2 regions of the Desulfovibrio oxyclinae DSM 11498 genome follow, and region 1 is predicted to be linked to the other one. Evidence: riboswitches for the same ligand, from Rfam matches in the RefSeq annotation. Region 1 holds a riboswitch; the other holds the start of a gene.
The links. A riboswitch is a leader RNA that binds a small molecule or an ion and turns the genes downstream of it on or off. The one in region 1 is predicted to bind cobalamin.
Positions count from the first base shown of each region.

Region 1 (9,408 bases):
CGTTGATGGGGTTGCGCAGGTCATGCGCCACGAAACCAAGGAAACGAAGCCGGGACTCGTTCACATCCTTGAGTTTTTCAACCCGCTCAAGGCGCTCAAGGTTCTGCTCGACACGGCAGATGATCTCTTCAGTGAGGAACGGCTTGCGAAGGAAATCGTCGGCCCCGGCCTTGAGAAACCAGACGGAAAGCGGGCCGGTATCGTTGGAGGAAATACCTATGAGCGCGACTTGCTCGTTGCTGCGGGTCTCCCGGACCTTTCGCACGAGACTGAGCCCGTCCATGCCGGACATGGCAAAATCCGTGACCACCACCCGCACGCCGGGTTCACGTTCCAGCACTTCCAGCGCTTCCTTGCCGTCCGCGGCTGTCAGCACCTGGAACATCCGCCTGCGAAGTACGGTCGAAACGTGTTCGCGCATGGAACGGGAATCCTCGCAGACCAACACCTTGCAGTCGCGATTGGCCCACAGCCGTCCAAGCGAGCGAACAAGGTTGCAGACTGCTCTGGAGTCCTTGAAAATGTAGTCGGCAACGCCTTTATCCAGAACCGTCCGGCGCAGTTGTTCATCCATGCCGGAAGTAAAGACGACGGCAGGGATTCCCGTATTGAGTGCCAGATCGACGATTTCACCGTCAGGCGCATCAGGGAGATTCAGGTCGAGAACTGCGCAATAAAAGCGTTCGGGGTTGTCCTGCACAAGCCGCTCGGCCCCAGCGAAATCGGCGGCCGCCTCCACCGTGAATCCGAGCTCTTCAGGAATCCTGCGCTGCAACTCCTGAAGGATGGACTTGCTGTCTTCCACTACCAGTATTATCGGCGGATTCTCGCTGCAGGTCACGGCGCACTCCCGCATGTACGGTAACTATTCCCTTTCCAGGGCAAACCCCTCTTGAAGGAGCGCCCTTCCGGACACGGCACCGACTCTCACGAGCCGCAACGAGCCGTCATCCAGAACTTCCACCACAGTGGAAGGCGCGCCACCGGACGGGTAAGGTCGTCCGGAGTAGAATGCATCCGCTCCAGCCAGAAGCTCCTTGTCCAACTCTTCCGGCAGAGCCGCAGGGGGCTGACCGCTGCGATTGGCGCTTGTGGCCACCAGCGGCGCTCCCACCATCTCGCTCAACCGAGCCGCTACAGGATGAGCGGTCCAGCGAACCGACGTCAGCCCGCGTTCGTCGCTGACTCCGGAAGCGAGGTGTGCCCCGGCCGGAACCAGGATGGACAGCGGACCGGGCCAGAAAGTGTTCATGAGCCTAGCCGCCACATCGGTCGCGGGGCCGCAGACCTTTTCAAGACCGTCCATGCTTCCCACCAGAAGCGGCAGCGGCTTTCCTTCCGGCCGCGCCTTGAGGCGGGATACGTTCCGGACGGCTTCCTCGCTGTCCCCGCGACAACCGATGGCATAAAGGGTTTCCGTGGGGTACACGGCAACCCCGCCGTTTCGCAGCGCGTCGGCCACAGCCTGAAGTTGATCGGGCGTGCTGTTCATGAGGATGCGCCTTCCTGCATCGAAAGTAATGGGATTATCCCGCGGGATGCTATTATAGATAACTCAGCGGGTGTACCACTCGCTGCGCAATCGCTCCAGTTCCTCGGGGGAATAGGAAGGACTGTCGTACATGCCCTTGGCGTTACGCTGCGTGAACGCTTCATAAAGGATAAGGGCGGCAGCCACGGAGACGTTGAAGCTCTGCACCATCCCCTGCATGGGGATGTACACCTCGTCCGGCACCAGTTCTGCAAGTTCCGGGGCGGTGCCGCGGTGCTCGTTGCTCAGAATCACTGCCGTGGGGCCGGTGTAGTCGAAATCCATCACCGTGCGCGCGGTAGGAGAAAAACCGGTGCGCAGGATCTGGTAACCCTGCTCGCGCATGTCGCCGATCATGGCTGCGTGGTCCTCGTGACGCACACGCTCCACCCATTTCTTGGCGGAGGCCGAACTCTTCTTGCCCAGCTCTGGCCATTTGGCGGTGGTGTAGTAAAGATGCACCCGGTTCACGCCGAACGCGTCGCAGCTGCGCAACACGGCCGAAACGTTGTGCGGATCCCAGATGTTGTCCATGACGAGGGTCAGGTCCTTCTGGCGTCTGGCGAGCACCTCGTCCACGCGCTTTTTTCTCGTATCAGTGATTTCGCGAACCATGGACGGCTCAATAGCCCGTCCCGGCGCGTCAGGCAAGAGAATAGATTTATAAAGAATAAGTCATTGACATTATTTTAACCATCGGGACATCATACCCGAAGACCAAGATAGTATCGCCCAACCACCGGAGGAAGCATGCGGGCATTGATAGTCGAAGACGAGTTTCTTAGCCGCAAGGTTTTGAAATCGTTCCTTATGTCACTTTTTGAAGTGGACATAGTAGTCAATGGCCGCGAAGCCATAGAAGCCGTCCGACTCGCCATGGAGGAAAAGCGCCCATACAACTTGGTGCTCATGGACATCATGATGCCGGAGATCGACGGAATCGAAGCGCTTGCAGCCATTCGCGACATGGAAAGCAAACAGGAAGGCCCCCGTTCCAAGGTCATCATGACCTCGGCGCTGGATGATCCCAAGACCGTTCTCAAATCCTTCCATGAAGGGCAGGCTTCGGGATATCTGGTCAAGCCCGTGGACAAGGAAAAGCTCTTCAAGGAACTCGAACGAGTGGGCCTGCTCAAGGAATAACCGCGGAGATCGGCATGAGTGAAGACGATGCAATGGTCGACGAGTTCTTCTCGGAGGTCAACGACAAGTACTACCCTCAGGTTGTCGAGGGGCTTGAACAGCTCGATTTCGGCCTGACACAGGATGGGATCGAGGTCCTTTCGCGCCCCCTGCACACCATCAAGGGCGTCACCGGCTTCATGGCCGGGTTCGAGTACGCATCATCGTTCACCCACAAGGTCGAAGACTTCATGAAGAAGGTCCAATCCGGTGAAGTCCCTGCGGACCCTTCGAACATCGCGGTTCTCTCCGAGGCCGTGAACATGATTTTTCAGGTGCTGGAGCAACTGCGCGACACGGGCCAGCCGGACGAGGGCGAGACCCAACGAATTCAGGGGCTCATCCGCGAGGCCACGGAAGGCGGCGGAGGCGACGCAGGACCGGAAGCCGCCGGGGTCGAGGTGGAGGAAAAGGACGGCGTCACCGTCATTCACATCAAAGACCGGCGCGTACACTTTGAACCGCACCGCAAACCCATCACCAGCGCCATCATTCAGGCCGGGGCAGGCACGCCAGTCCTCATGGACATGAGCGAGGTGCTGACCTTCAATTCTTCCTCGTGGGAGGCCATCGCCGAACTGGTGGGCATCTTCGACATCTCCGTCTGCTGCCTGTCAGCCTCCTGCAAGGACGTCTTCTACTCATGGGCCTTCGACAGGACCATCGCGGCCTTCGAGGACGAGCAGGCTTTTTTCAAAGGGCGCGAACAGCGCCAATGAGGTAACGAATGCGCGACGGCATCCGCGAATGCATTGAGGAATTCGAGAAACGCATCCTCGACGCCGAACAGGGCAAGGCTCAGGTGGTCGAGGCCATGGACATGATGGGCCTGAGCCACATGAAGCTGTCCTCCGCGCAGGTCATCGCCCTGCTCGACATGCTCTCGGACGGCATCACGCCGGTCTCGCAGGAAATCGTCACGGCCATGCTCGGCGTTACCGAAGCGCAGAAGAAATTTCTCATGTCCCTTGCGGGCATTCTCGACCTCGGAGCCGTGGAAACCAAGAGCGAAGAGGAAATCGCCGAGGCTCAGGCAGAAGCCAGTCAGGCGGAAGCCGAGGCCGAAGCCGCTGCCGTCGCTGCCATGAGCGGTGAGGAAGTCGCCCCCGACAACGAAGCTGCGCCTGATGAGCAGCCTGCCACCCGTAAGCCTCAGCCGCCCTCGCAGTCCAAGGAGGAAAAACAGGCGCAGCCGCAGGCCATCTCTTCCATCCGAGTCGCCACCGACCGCCTTGACCGCGTCATAGAACACGTGGGCAAGCTCATGGTCACCTACGCTGTCATAGCCCAGAGCAGTGGCAAGAACGCCCAGAAGACTTCGGCCAGTCTTCGCGAGCTGGACACGGTCATCAACAAGCTCCAGAACGAGGTTGACGCCATCCGCCTCGTGCCCCTCAAGCAGATTTTCATGCCCATGCACCGGTTGGTGAAGAGCCTCTCCCAGAAGATCGGGAAAAAGCTCGAATTTGTCATCAAAGGCGAAGAACTTGCGCTGGACAAAACCATCGTGGAAAGCCTCAACGAGCCGCTGGTGCACCTGCTGCGCAACGCGGTGGACCACGGTCTTGAAAACCCCGAAGAGCGCGCGGCTACCGGCAAACCCGAGACGGGTTCGGTGACGCTCTCCGCGTGGCGAAAAGGCGAGGAAGCCTTCATCGAGGTTCGTGACGACGGCAAGGGGCTCGACCCCGAACGCATTCACGCCAAGGCGATTGAAAAGGGCATCGCCGATCCGGACAGGGATTATTCCGACAAGGAAATCCTCCAGTTCGTGCTGGAGTCCGGCTTCAGCACCGCGGCGCAGGTCACGGACGTTTCCGGCCGCGGCGTGGGCATGGATGCCGTGGTCAACGCCATCCGCGTGGGCCTCGACGGCGACATCCGCATCGACAGCGTGCTGGGCAAGGGGGCGACCTTCACCATCGTCATCCCGCTGGACCGCTCGGCCAACGAAGGCATCGTGGACGCCATTATCACCCGGCTCGGCGACGATATTTTCATCATCCCCAGTCGCGACGTGATGGAGATTTACGTCCCCACCAAGCAGGAAGTGGTCGAACTGCCCGACGGTCGCGAGACCGTGGACGTGCGCGGCGAAGTGCACTCCCTGCTGCGCCTCGGCGATTTTCTGGACATCAAGCCCAAGGTGGATGACATCGAGAAGGCCCAGTGCGTGGTGGTGCGCGTGGGAGAATACAAGGCCGCCATCCTCGTGGACGAAGTGCTCAAGCAGCAGCAGGTGGTCATCACGCGCTTTACGGTTCCCGTGGAGGAAGTCTTCCACCTGCCCATCCTCGGCTTCGGCATGATGGGAGAATCCGACGCGCTCGTGGTGGATACCGAGGAGCTGCTCAACAGCGCCGGGGAAGTCGGCCATCAGCCTTGACATCAGCCGCACAATCTCCTTAATTCGAAATCGCTTCAGGTGTCCGTAAGGACTTGATAGGGAATCCCGTGAAAATCGGGAGCGGACCCGCCGCCGTGACCCCCGCGAATCCCGTCCCCGAGTGAGCCACTGGAATATGTTCCGGGAAGGCCGGGATGGGAGGGGCAGCCGGAAGACCTGCCGAAGCCTGTTTCCGGTTCAGCCGGGCGACAACGGGGCTTTTGTCCGTCCGGGCCATCTCTCGGGAAGCAAGCCCTTCCGGCCATACCCGCGCCGGGGGTCTTTTCTTTCCCTAAACAAGCCCCTCCATACCCTGGAGGCATTCATGCGCATCGCATCCCTTGTTCTGGCACTCTGTCTGCTATTCCCCACAGCGGCCCTCGCCGGGCATTCTCATGCCGAAGGCCCTGCAAAAAAGGCCATCGTGCTCGCCGCGTTCGGGACCAGCTACCCCAAGGCGCTTCAATCCATCCTGACTATCCGCGACAAGGTCGTGCAGGCCTTTCCCGAAACCCCGGTGCGCCTCGCGTTCACCTCGGACATCATCCGCAAGAAGTGGCAGAAGCGCGCCAACGATCCACAGTGGAGCAAGGACCACCCCGAAGTCCCGCGTGACGTGCTCCACGTCAAGCACCCGCTGGCCACCATTGCCGACCTGCAAAATGACGGATACCGGGATATCACCGTTCAGTCTCTGCACGTCTTTGCGGGCGAGGAATTCCACGACCTGATCACGCTGGTGTCCTCCCTGCGCTCCATCAGCTCCCTGAAGCCCCGGCATCGGCCGTTCCAGCGCTTGAGCCTCGGGCGACCGGCTCTGGGGATGCCCGGTGAGCGGCATCCTTACACCGAGGATATCGACGAGGCGGTCAAGGCACTGGCCTCGGACGTGAAAGAGGCCAGAGAAGCCAACGCGGCCCTGCTCTACATGGGCCACGGCAACGACTATTTCTCCACCGGAATCTATGCGGAATTCGCCGCCGCCATGCAGGCGGAGTATAATTACCCAGTCTTCGTGGGCTGCGTGGAAGGGTATCCCTCATTCGACCACGTGCTGCCCAAGCTGCGCGAATCCGGCAAGGCCAACGTGCTCATGAAGCCCTTCATGGTAGTCGCCGGTGACCACGCCTCCAATGACATGGCGGGCGACGAGGACGACTCCTGGAAAATCCTGCTCAAAAAGGCGGGGTACAGAGTCCAGACCCAACTTCGCGGACTCGGCTCCGTGGACGGCTGGGCCGATCTGTACGTGAAGAATCTCAAGCAGGCCATGGAATAACGGGCAAACGTGAATCAAAATGCATCGGCAACGGTCCGGGCGGTGTTGCTCCCGGCGGCACTGGGCGCGGCCCTCGCACTGATCGCGGCGGCATCCCTCGTCATGGGATTCGTCAGCATCCCCGCAGGCGACGCTCTCGGGATAGCGTTGGGCCTGCCCGGAACCGAAGCCGGGCCGCAGTTCCGGGCCATCGTCATGGACATCCGGCTGCCGCGCATCCTGACCTCCGCCGGGGCCGGATTCGGCCTCGGCGTGGCCGGCGCGGTCTTTCAGGGCGTGCTGCTCAATCCGCTGGCCGACCCCTTCACCCTCGGGGTGTCCTCCGGGGCGGCCTTTGGAGCGGCGCTGTGCCTCGTGCTCGGGCTGGCCTTTCTCGGTCCGGCCACGCTGCCGGTCTTTGCCTTCGCCGGAGCCAGCCTCACCCTGCTGGCCGTGCTGTTCATCGCACGCGGCGACAGCTCCCGATCCCCGGCGACACTCGTGCTGGCAGGGATCATCACCGCGTCCATACTGTCGGCGGGGCTGAGTTTCCTGAAGTATCTCGCGGACGAGCGCGTCTCCGCCATCATATTCTGGCTCATGGGCAGCTTTGCCGGAGCCGGATGGGACCGGGCCGCCATGGTCTGGGGAGCGGGCATCGCCGGACTGCTCTGGTGCCTGTGGTTCGCACGCGATCTCAACGTCATGTCCCTCGGCGGCCGCTCGGCGTCGTCGCTGGGCGTGAATCCGGGACGTGTCCGACTCGCCCTGCTGTGCGGGGCGTCCCTCGTAAGCGCCATCTGTGTGGCCTCGGCCGGCATCATCGGCTTTGTGGGGCTCGTGGTGCCGCACCTGATCCGGCTCGTCTCCGGCCCGGACAACCGCGTGCTGCTGCCCGCCTCCGGCCTTGCCGGTGCCGTGCTGCTGCTGGCCGCCGACACCCTGACACGCGCCGTGCTGCCGCACGAGGTGCCCATCGGCGTCCTTACCGCGCTGATCGGCGGCCCCGTGTTCTGCTGGCTCTTTCGCCAGCGTCATGCCGGAGGGGTCCATGACTGACACCATCGTTACGGCAGACACCCTGTGCTTCGCCCATGGAGAACGAAGGGTTATCGACAACCTCTCCATACAGATTGCACAAGGGAGTCTTCACGTCATCGTCGGCCCCAACGGGTCGGGCAAGTCCACCCTGCTGGATCTGATGGCGGGATACCGAACGCCCGATTCCGGATCCATCCTGCTTGACGCGGAGCCTGTTTCGCATCTTTCGCCTGCCGAACGCGCAAGACGTCTGGCCTACATGCCCCAGAAAGAACACGCCGGGTTCGCCTACACCGTGCGCGAAACCGTCATGATGGGCCGCCATCCTCACATTCCGCGTTTCTCACCGCCATCGCCCCAGGACCGTGCCAAGGTTGATGAGGCACTCAGGGCCGTGGACATGACCGCTCTGGCCGAGCGCCCCGCCACTGACCTTTCGGGCGGTGAACGCCAACGCACCGCTCTTGCGCGCACACTGGCGCAGGACGCGCCGCTCATGCTCCTTGACGAACCCACGGCGAGCATGGACCCGCATCACGCGCTTGAGACCATGCACCTGCTGCGCGACATCTGCCGAAACGACGGCAGCGTCATCGCGGTGCTGCACGATCTGAATCTCGCTGCCGCGTTTGCCGACGGCGTCACCGTCCTGCACCGGGGCCGCGTTGCGACGTCCGGTTCCGTGGAGGCCGCGCTTGTCCCGGAGATCATTTCTCAAGTATTCGGCGTGGAAGCATTCGTGGACGACGACCCGTTCACCGGACGCCCCCGCATCGCCTTGAGGAGACCGTCGGAATGATCCGCATTTTTCTGGCGACAATGCTTCTGCTCCTGACGCCGCAAGCCGCCGGAGCCGCAAGCGTCACGGACAGCCTCGGCAGGACCATCACGTTTGACCAACCGTTTGAACGAATCGTGTCACTGTATGCCGCGCACACACGGAACCTGCTGCTCATGGACGCCGGGGATCGGCTGATCGGGGTTTCCCGCTCGGCGAACGAATCCACTGCCGAAGGTCGCGCCATGCTCGGTTCCCGCGACGGCGCGGAGCGGTTTCTTGCCCACCGGCCCGATCTGGTTCTCATCCGCCCCATGCACGAGCGCGCGCATTCGGGCATCTGGCAGCAGCTCCGGGCGCACGGCGTGACGGTACTCGCCATACAGCCCGGCACCCCGCAGGAAATGTACGACTACTGGCTCGACCTTGGCCTGCTTTCGGGCAAAGCCGAGGCGGCGCAAACAATGACGGATACGTTCCGCAGTGAACTGAAAACCATGCTGGAGCAGGCCGAAGCCCGTCCGCAGTCCGAACGGCCCGTGGTCTTTTTCGAGTCCATCCACCGATATTACCGCACCTTCAGCCCCGGCTCCATGCCGCTTCTTGTTTTGCGCGCAGCGGGCGGGGTCAACGCCTTCCCCGACGCACCGGCCCGGCGCGGAAGCAATATCGCGGACTGCGGCAGGGAGCGCCTGCTGGCCTCGGGACATCGCATCGACGCCTACGTGGCGCAGGTCGGACGCATGAACCCGGTGACGGAACGGACCATCACCGAGGAGCCCGGCTTTACGGCGATTGAGGCCGTTCGCGAAGGTCGCGTCCTGCTCGTGGATGAAGCGCTTGTGTCGCGCCCTACCCCGGATTTACTCGAAGGAGCGCGGACCCTGCGGGAGATGCTGTTCCACCATTGACCAACAGGCGGGAAAAGGACACTGTCCGTCCACCCGCATCATTTGAGGATATATCATGCAACGAGGAACCCTTTTCGGCGTCGGGGTCGGCCCCGGCGACCCGGAACTGCTGACCTTCAAGGCCGTACGCGTCCTGAGCGACGCGGACGTGATCTTTGCCGCGTCGTCCACCAAGAACGACTACTCCACCGCGCTGGGCATCGCCCGTCCGCACATGAAGCCGGACGCGCAGATCGTGCAGCTCGGCTTTCCCATGACCCGTGAGGGCGGGGAGCTTCGCCGCGCGTGGGAAAAGAACGCACAGAAAGTGGACGAGGTGCT
Region 1 covers NZ_AQXE01000014.1:67,854-77,261, reverse strand. Annotated here, with positions in the region: gene B149_RS0114300 (hybrid sensor histidine kinase/response regulator) at 1-841, opposite strand, end outside; gene B149_RS0114295 (L-threonylcarbamoyladenylate synthase) at 866-1,492, opposite strand; gene B149_RS0114290 (TrmH family RNA methyltransferase) at 1,556-2,146, opposite strand; gene B149_RS0114285 (response regulator) at 2,282-2,674, shown strand; gene B149_RS0114280 (Hpt domain-containing protein) at 2,689-3,432, shown strand; gene B149_RS0114275 (chemotaxis protein CheA) at 3,441-5,099, shown strand; cobalamin riboswitch at 5,119-5,298, shown strand; gene B149_RS0114270 (sirohydrochlorin cobaltochelatase) at 5,425-6,378, shown strand; gene B149_RS0114265 (FecCD family ABC transporter permease) at 6,388-7,416, shown strand; gene B149_RS0114260 (ABC transporter ATP-binding protein) at 7,409-8,197, shown strand; gene B149_RS0114255 (ABC transporter substrate-binding protein) at 8,194-9,087, shown strand; gene cobI (precorrin-2 C(20)-methyltransferase) at 9,143-9,408, shown strand, end outside.

Region 2 (9,408 bases), on a different contig from region 1:
TTGCGAGCGCGGCCGGCGCTCTGAACCAGCCAGACAGCGGCGGCGTGGCCGGACCATCCGACCAGATGGGAACTCACTCCCTCCGACCACGCCGCCCTTTTTCTCAAGAAACACGGATTTCCCGAATCCACGCAAGGAGTATTTTCCATGCAACCCATTGAAAACGCACCGCGTATTCCGCTGTGGGGCGCTCTGGGCAAGTTTCAGAAGACCATGATGACGATCAGCAGCATCCTCATCGTCTGCATGATCTGCTACGCGGTCGTCGCCCGCTACGTCTTCGGTTCGGACTTCTACGGGTCCGAGGAACTCATCCAGATGCTGGCCTTCTGGCTCTACTTCATGGGTGCCGCACAGGGCAGCCGCGAGAAGAGCCAGATCTCGGCAGACATCCTGACCTGCTACATAACCAGCGAGAAGTGGTGTCGAATCGCCCACCTCGTCAAAGATTTCCTGACCACCGGTATCTGCCTGCTGGTGACCGTCTGGGCCGTGGAGTTCGTGGCCTGGGGCTTCAAGATGATGCCCATGTCCCCCGTCTTCCGACTGCCCATGCTCATTCCGCACAGCGCCATCGGCCTCGGTTTCGTGCTCATGTCGCTGTACCACACGGTCTACCTTGTTCAGGATTCGGCCTCCTTCATCCGCGACGTCCGCGCAGGCCGTTACGCCCAGTAAGAGGAAAGACTCATGAGCATTACCGTAGCAATAGCGATCCTTATTCTCGTGGTCACGCTGTTCATAGGCATCCCCATTCCGTTTGCCTTCTTCAGCTCGGCCGCATACCTTCTCTACACTGGCGGATACGATCCGGGCTTCCTGCTGCCCTACGGCTTCGCCAAAATGAACTCCGTCGTCCTGCTGACCATTCCGCTGTTCATCATGGCGGGCGGCATAATGGACAAGGGCGGCATCGGCGACAAGCTGGTCGATGTCGTGGACACCATCGCCGGACGCATCCGCGGCGGCCTCGGGGTGGTCACCGTCGTGACCTGTGCCATCTTTGGCGCGGTCTCCGGCTCCTCCTCCGCCACCGTGTCCTGTATCGGTTCGATCATGATCCCCAAGCTCAAGCGCGCGGGCTACCCGGTGGGCCACGTGGCCGCCATCCTCGCCAACTCGGGCGTACTGGGCATCCTGATTCCGCCCTCCATGCTGATGATCCTGTACGCATGGATGGCCAACCAGTCCGTGCTGGCCTGTTTCCTCGCGGCATTCGTTCCCGGCATCATCGTCACCGTGCTGATGAGCCTCGTGAACATCTACCTGCTGCGCAACAACAAGGAAATCGAGGTTGCCGAGCACCGCGACTTCGCCACCACCACCAAGCTCTTCGTCAGCAAGAGCGCCAAGGCTTCCCCGGCGCTGATGATGCCCGTCATCATCCTCGGCGGCATCTACGGCGGCGTCATGACGCCCACCGAAGCCGCTGCCGTGGCCGTGCTCTACGCCATCCCGGTGGCCATGTTCCTGTACAAGGGCCTGAAGCTGAAGAACCTCGCATCCACGCTGATCGAGTCCGCCACCACCACCGGCGTCATCATGGCCATGATGTTCGCGGTCATGATCCTTTCCCGGCTCTACATCATGGAGAACCTGCCCGAGCAGATCATGGGCGTGCTGACCACCATCTCCGAGAATGAAATGGTGATCCTGCTGATGATCAACGTGTTCCTGATCTTCATGGGCATGCTCATGGACGACGTCTCCGGCATCCTGCTCGGAACGCCCATCCTGCTGCCGCTAGTGACGCAGATCGGCGTTGACCCGGTCCATTTTGCGGCTATCATGGGTGTGAACCTCGGCATGGGTAACGTCACGCCTCCAACGGCACCGCTTCTCTATCTCTCGGGACGCATATCCGGAGCGCAGCTCACCGGAATGCTCCGGCCGACTCTCTACCTGCTCATCTTCGCCTGGCTGCCGACCCTGCTGATCACGACCTACGTGCCCGAAGTGTCCCTCGGACTGGTCAACCTGCTCATGAAATAGGGGTATACAATGGAAAGCATCAGGGAACTCTACAGAATCGGCGTCGGCCCGTCCTCGTCCCACACCATGGGACCGAAAAAGGCGGCCGAGACCTTCCTGGAACGCAACCCGGAGGCCGCGTCCTTCCGCGTGACCCTCTACGGCTCGCTGGCCGCCACCGGCAAGGGGCACCTGACTGACTGGGCCGTGCTTCAGGTGCTTGGCAACGAACGCACCGAGGTCATCTGGAAGCCCGAAGTCGAACTGCCCGAGCATCCGAACGGGCTGGAATTCGAGGCCCTCGACGGCGAAGGCGCCGTCACCGCATCGTGGCAGGCCTACTCCGTGGGTGGCGGGGCCGTTCGCGGCGCGGGCGACGACGAAGAGCCGCCGGTTCAGGTCTACGACCTGCCCGACCTGACCTCCATCATGGAAATGTGCGAGGAAAAGGGCCTCACCTACTGGGAATACGTGGAACAGTGCGAAGGTCCCGAAATATGGGAGTTCCTGCGGGAAGTTTGGCAGGTCATGCAGGATGCCGTGCGCCGGGGACTGGACACGCAGGGCGTGCTTCCGGGCAGCATCGGCCTCAAGCGGCAGGCATGGAGCTACTACAAGAAGGCCAAGCTCTCCGGCCCCGACATCCAGCAGACCGGCAAGGTCACCGCCTACGCGCTGGCCGTCTCCGAAGAGAACGCGGGCGGCGGAACCATCGTCACCGCCCCCACCTGCGGTGCGGCGGGCATCGTCCCGGCGGTGCTGTACTACCTGCGCGAATCGCAGGAGCCCACGGAGAACGAGATTCTCCACGCCCTCGCCACGGCGGGACTCATCGGCACCATCATCAAGCAGAACGGCTCCATCTCCGGAGCCGAGGTGGGGTGCCAGGGCGAGGTAGGCTCCGCGTGCGCCATGGCGTCGGCCGCCGCCACGCAGATCATGGGCGGTTCGGTGCGGCAGATCGAGTATGCGGCGGAGATGGGCCTTGAGCATCATCTCGGCCTGACCTGCGACCCGGTGGACGGCCTGGTCCAGATCCCCTGCATCGAACGCAATGCCTGCGCCTCGTCCCGCGCCTTGAGCCGCGCGCAAATGGCCTACCTTTCGGACGGACGCCACCGCATTCCCTTTGACGAGGTGGTGCAGGTCATGAAGCAGACGGGCCATGATCTGCCAAGCCTGTACCGGGAAACCTCCACGGGAGGACTCGCCAAGGTCTACGGCGACCGCATGAAAAACATTCAGGGTGGTTGCTGACCACCCTCCACCCATGTCCCGGACGGGGCTTCGTTTCGGCGGAGCCCCGTCATTGTATCAGCCACGGATTTCACGCAAGGAACACCACCATGTCCGACACCGCACGCCCTGCCAGCATCTTCAACGACGTTCTCGGCCCCGTCATGACCGGCCCTTCCAGCTCCCACACCGCAGGCCCCACCCGCATCGGCAAGGCCGTGCGCAAACTCGTGGGGGAAGACATCCTGCGCGCCACCATCGCTTTCAAGGAAGACGGGGCCTACCCCGCCACCTACAAGGGTCAGCGCACCGACATGGGATTCGTCGGCGGCCTGCTGGGGTTCGGTCCCGAACATGAACAACTCATCGACGCCCTGAACATCGCACCGGAACGCGGGCGAAACTACCGCTTCACCTCAGAGCCGCTGGATCATCCGCATCCCAACGCCGCGCGCATCACCGCCACCGGCGTCAGCGGCCGCACACAGACCTTTCTGACCGTCTCAACAGGCGGCGGCATGTTCGAGATATGCGAGATCGACGGCCACCCCGTCTCCATCCGCGGCGACTTTTATGAAATGACCGCGCAGTGTCCGGACCCGTCGCGGCAGGAAGAGCTTCAGGCAGAGGCGGCAGCCATCGGTGCTCGCCTTACCGCCACAGACGGCCCCGACGGCCTTTTCATACACCTCTCGTCCGAAGCACCGTTTTCCCCCTCCCTGCTCAAGCTCGCTGGAGCCATGGACACCGAAGGGGAGTGCCGCGTTTCCCTCATGGATCGCATCCTGCCGGTCGGCGGTCGCTTTCAATACGACATGCCCTTCATGGACGCCGCCGGAGCGCAGAAAGTCGCCCGTTCGGAAGGGCTGGACGCGGCGGAGCTGGCGATCCGTTACGAAACGGCGGCCAGCGGTGCAAGTCGAGACGAAATCATGGAACGCATGAAGGAAATCATCCGATTCATGCGCGCTTCCGCGGAAACAGGACTGCGCGGCGGCCTGCCCAAAACCGGCTACATGGATCCGGTTGCGGCAGACATGGCCGTGAACGCACAGCAAACGAGGCTTGCCGATCTGGGTGTCATGAACCGTGGTATGCTCATCGCCACCGCGGTCATGGAATGCAACAGCGCGGGCGGCATCGTGGTGGCCGCCCCCACCGCAGGCTCCTGCGGAACGCTGCCAGCAGCGGTGCTCTCCGTAGCCGAATCCATGGGGCTGTCCGCGGATAAGCAGGCAGAAGCCATGCTCGCAGCCGGACTGGTCGGAGTATTCATCGCGCATCAGGCCACCTTTGCGGCCGAGACCTGCGCCTGTCAGGCCGAGATCGGCTCATCGACCGCCATGGCAGCCGCTGCGGTTTCCCAGTTGCTTGGCGGCAGCACTGAGCAGTCCTTCGCCGCAGCCGGTCTGGCCCTGCAGAACGTCATGGGGCTGATTTGCGATCCCATCGGCGGGCTGGTGGAACTGCCCTGCGTCAACCGCAACTCCATGGCCGCCTCCAACGCGGTGGTCTCCGCCAACATGGTCCTTTGCGGATTCGACCCGGTCATCCCGCTGGATGAGGTCATCATCGCCATGCGAGAGACCGGAAAACTGCTTCCCTCCGAACTGCGCTGCACCACACGCGGCGGTCTGTGCATCACGCCCACAAGCCTCGCCATTCAGGACAAACTGAATCGGCCGGCTTGAGCACCGGACCATTTCAGAAGCCCCCGCGAGTGTTTCCATACTCCCACGGGGGCTTATCCTGCTGCGGTTTTACCCCAAATTTTATTGCCCGAGATTACGACTACCTAAGCTGAAACATGCCATGAAGTTTCCGCAAGAATGAAGTCAACCCCTTGCTTCCGATTAGGGCTTGGGCTAGGTTCTTGCGCGTTCACGATGTCCTTCAGGTGGCCTACCGGCCACAACAGGGAATCCGGTGAAAATCCGGGGCGGTCCCGCCGCTGTAATCCCCTACCGAAAGGGAAAGGAAAGGTCCACGAGCCACTGCCGAAAGGCGGGAAGGCGGGCCGGACGGGGAAAGCCAGAAAACCTGCCTGAAGCGTATCCAGCCCGGAGCGAAGCGCGGACTTTGCCAAGGGTCATGATTGGTTCACATAACAAAAACAGTTGCCGTGCCGTGTCGGTTCAGCCGTCCGCGCCGAAAGGGCAACCCTGCAAAACAGTCAAACGCCGTCCAACGTGGTCCGGCGTTTTCAGCTTTCCGCGAAGCGCTGTTTTCAAGAGAGACACATGCCGGTTCAGATTCTCAAACGCGACGGATGCCTCGAAACCTGGTCGACCAAACGGGTCGGCGATGCCATCTTCAAAGCCCTCAAGGGCAGCGGCATCAAGGACCCCCTGCTTTCCACCCGGCTGGCCAAAAAGGTCGAGCAGAAGCTCAGGAACGTGGATGTTCCCGAACAGGAAATGGTTCAGGACATGGTCCAGCAGGTTCTCATGGAGGCCCGCCTGTACAAGGTGGCGGAGCGCTACATCATCTACCGTGAGAAACGCCGCGAGATGCGCGCCCAGAACGAATCCTTCCTGAACATATCCGGAGTCACCGAAAGCTATCTCGATAATATCGACTGGCGGGTGAACGAAAACTCCAACATGGTCCACTCCTTTCAGGGCCTGATCCTGCATATGGCCGGATCGGTCCAGGCAAGGTACATGCTGGACAAATATCCCGAAGAAGTCCGCATGGCGCACACCCACGGATACTTCCACATACATGACCTGTCCTTCGGACTGGCGGGCTACTGCTCGGGCTGGAGCCTGCGCGACCTGCTGCTGGAGGGCTTCAACCTGCGCGACCGCTGCTCGTCCACTCCGGCCAAGCACTTCGACGCCGCCTGCGGGCAGATCGTCAACTTCCTCGGCACGCTCCAGAACGAGTGGGCCGGAGCACAGGCCTTCAACAACGTGGACACCTACCTCGCGCCCTTCGTGCGGTATGACGAGCTGGACTTCGCCACGGTGAAGCAGCAGATCCAGAAGCTGCTGCACAACCTGAACGCCACCTCGCGCTGGGGCGGGCAGAGCCCGTTCACCAACTTCACCTTCGACTTCGTGCCGCCGTCCCACATCGCCAACGAACCGGTCATCATCGGCGGCGAATTCCAGGACTCCACCTACGGCGAATACGCCGAGGAAATGGCCATGATCAACCGGGCCTTCCTCGAAGTCATGCTCGAAGGCGACGCCGACGGTCGCATCTTCTCCTTCCCCATCCCCACGTACAACGTGACTGAAGACTTCCCCTGGGAGTCCGAGGAAGGCAAGCTGTTGCTGAAGATGACCGCCAAATACGGCGCACCCTACTTCCAGAACTTCATCAACTCGGACCTCAACCCCGAGGACGTGCGCTCCATGTGCTGCAGACTGCAGATGGACCTGCGCGAGATCCGCAAGAAGACCGGCGGTCTGTTCGGCGCAGGCGACCTTACCGGCTCCATCGGCGTGGTGACTCTGAACCTGCCGAAGCTGGCCTACCTCGCCCAGAACGAGGACGATTTCATCGACCTCATCACCGAATACGCGGAGATGGCCCGCGACTCGCTGGAGTACAAGCGCAAAGTCGTGGAACACAACCTCGAAGCGGGCATGTTCCCGTTCTCGCGCCGCTACCTGAAGAACGGCTTCAACGGCCACTTCTCCACCATCGGACTCATCGGCGGTCACGAAGCGTGCATGAACCTGCTCAAGAAGGGCGTTGACTCCGATGCGGGCTGCAAACTCATGGAACGGGTGCTCAATCACCTGCGCCAGCTGGTTCTGGACTTCCAGGAGCAGACCGGCCACCTGTACAACCTTGAAGCGACCCCGGGCGAAGGCACCTGCTACCGCCTCGCCAAAATCGACAAGGAACTGTACTCCGACATCTACGCTTCGGGCGACGGCGTTCCCTACTACACCAACTCCACCCTGCTCCCGGTGGGCGTCACCCCGGACGTGTTCTTTGCCCTTGAGCATCAGGACAAGCTCCAGACGCTCTACAACGGCGGCACGGTATTCCATACCTTCCTCGGCGAGGCCGCTCCGGACGAGGAGAGCGTGCGCCAGTTCCTGATCAAGGCCATGAGCAAGACCAAGATTCCCTACATCTCGGTCACGCCGACCTTCTCGGTCTGCCGCGATCACGGTTACATCTACGGCGAGCACTTCTCCTGCCCCACCTGCGGCGACGAGACCGAGGTCTACACCCGCGTGGTGGGCTACTACCGCCCGGTGAGCCGCTGGAACAAGGGCAAGCGCGAGGAGTACAAGGAACGCACCGAATACACCATGAACAGCTTCTGCGACGCCTGCTAGCAGCACTGAATCGACATGATTCTCGACGCAAACCAGCTAGCCGCCATCCAACAGCGCAACGACGAGGAACTGCGCAGGGGAAACCGGGCCACCCATGGGTATCCGGCACACACCATCCAGAACCTGCTGCACACCGTCGAAGCGCTCAAGAAGGAAAAGCGCAAATGGAAAAAGCTGGCGCAGCAGCGAGGCAAGGCGCTCACGGAGATCGGCAAACTCGCCGGTAACGGTGACAACGACTCCGACTAGCTCCAGCCTCCCGCACGATGGCAAGGCCCGCTTCCCGAAAGGGAAGCGGGCCTTTTCACGGCTTGATGGGTGTGTTGCCAGTCGCTTTGGTCAGCCCTACCGTCGAACCTTCAGACACGACTGCCGGTTTTTCTTACAGCACCTTAGCAGATCGACACAAAAACCACCAACTTTCCAAGGCCTTACGCTTGGCGTTGAACTTGCTTGTATCTTCTATTCCGCACATGAAAAACGGAAGGTCAGCAATGTTTCGATCCCGCTTTGCGAGTCGCGAAAAGATTCTGGGCAGTTCGCTGCATTTGTTCATGATCGCCCTGTACCCGCTGGGGTGGGTTCTCATCACCGCCATCTTCGGCGGAAGGGTCATGGGCATGGACACGCTTGCGCTGCTGGCTTACTCTTCGGGATATCTGGCGGCGGCGCTGGTGGCCCTGCACATGTGCCGCAAGGAATACGAGAAAGTCCGGCTCTTCGACCCGAACTCGAAAGTCTTCAACGAACGTTTTCTGCTGTTTTCCCTGCGGCTGGAGTACAACCGCAGCAAGCGTCACAGCTTTCCCATGGCCCTTGTCATATTCTCGTTCAACGGCATGACCAGCGTTTCGCAACGCGTGGGGATAGACCCCGAGGACCTCAACAGCAAACTGGTCAATCCCGTCCTGCAGAGCATTCGCACCAGCGACATTCTTTCCAAGCTCGACAACGAACGCTACGCCCTGCTGCTGCCCAACAGCGACATCGACGGCGCGCAGGTGGTGGCGAACCGGATTTCTGCCGAGTTGAACCGCGAATTGCAGAAGCTGCGCCTCGGTGCGCGTGTGGACCCTGTCTACGGAATATGCGGTTTGGACTGCAACGGCATCAAGGCCCCGGAAGACATCATGGCCGGAGCGGTACAGGCCCATCTTGAGGCATCGGATTCAGTACGGAACAAGGTCGGCATCTGCGGAGCGCATTGCAACTGATCATTCCTCATGGAAGGCGTCGAGGTAGGCTTCGACCATGGCCTCCACGGAATGACCGCGCATGATGCGCGCCCGTGCGGCCACGGCCCTTTTCTTCCGGTCCATCTCATTCCGCAGAAGCGCCTCAAGCGCACCGGCAAGCATTGACGGCGAACGCCCTTCCAGCATGGTTCCGACTTCGTCATCCACCACGTCGCCGATGGAGCCGACATTGACGGACACAACCGGCAGTTCCGTGCTCATGGCCTCCATGACCGAAAGCGGAAGCCCTTCGTCGCGGGAGGTGATGGCGTAGACATCCAGTGCGTTCAGCCAGCGGTGAACGTCCTGCACCATGCCGGGAAAACGACAGCGGCCCAGCACGCCGAGTTCCTCTGCGCGCGACTGCAAGGCCTCCCGCCGGGAGCCGTCGCCAAGAAGAACGAGGTTCAGTGGATGCCCCTCTTCCTTGCCATTTCCCACAAGCTCGGCGAAGCCCTCAATGAGCAGATTCAGATCCTTGACCGGCTCCATTCTGGCACAGGTGCCGATGACGCGAGCCTCGGGAGCAATGCCGAGCAATTCCCGAACATCCTCACGATTTCGCTGGTTCGGTCTGAAACGAATCGTATCAACGCCGTTGGGAACGCTGATGCAGCGATCGGCGGCTTTCGGCATCCGCCGTGCGAACCAGTCGCGAATTT
Region 2 covers NZ_AQXE01000003.1:195,582-204,989, forward strand. Annotated here, with positions in the region: gene B149_RS0105020 (TRAP transporter small permease) at 148-678, shown strand; gene B149_RS0105025 (TRAP transporter large permease) at 691-1,992, shown strand; gene B149_RS0105030 (L-serine ammonia-lyase) at 2,002-3,228, shown strand; gene B149_RS0105035 (L-serine ammonia-lyase, iron-sulfur-dependent, subunit alpha) at 3,318-4,898, shown strand; cobalamin riboswitch at 5,086-5,269, shown strand; gene B149_RS0105040 (ribonucleoside triphosphate reductase) at 5,448-7,511, shown strand; gene B149_RS0105045 (hypothetical protein) at 7,527-7,760, shown strand; gene B149_RS0105050 (GGDEF domain-containing protein) at 8,006-8,725, shown strand; gene B149_RS0105055 (glycosyltransferase) at 8,726-9,408, opposite strand, start outside.
Region 2: it holds a riboswitch for cobalamin, as region 1 does, so the genes downstream of both, B149_RS0105040 (ribonucleoside triphosphate reductase) here and B149_RS0114270 (sirohydrochlorin cobaltochelatase) in region 1, are expected to answer to the same signal.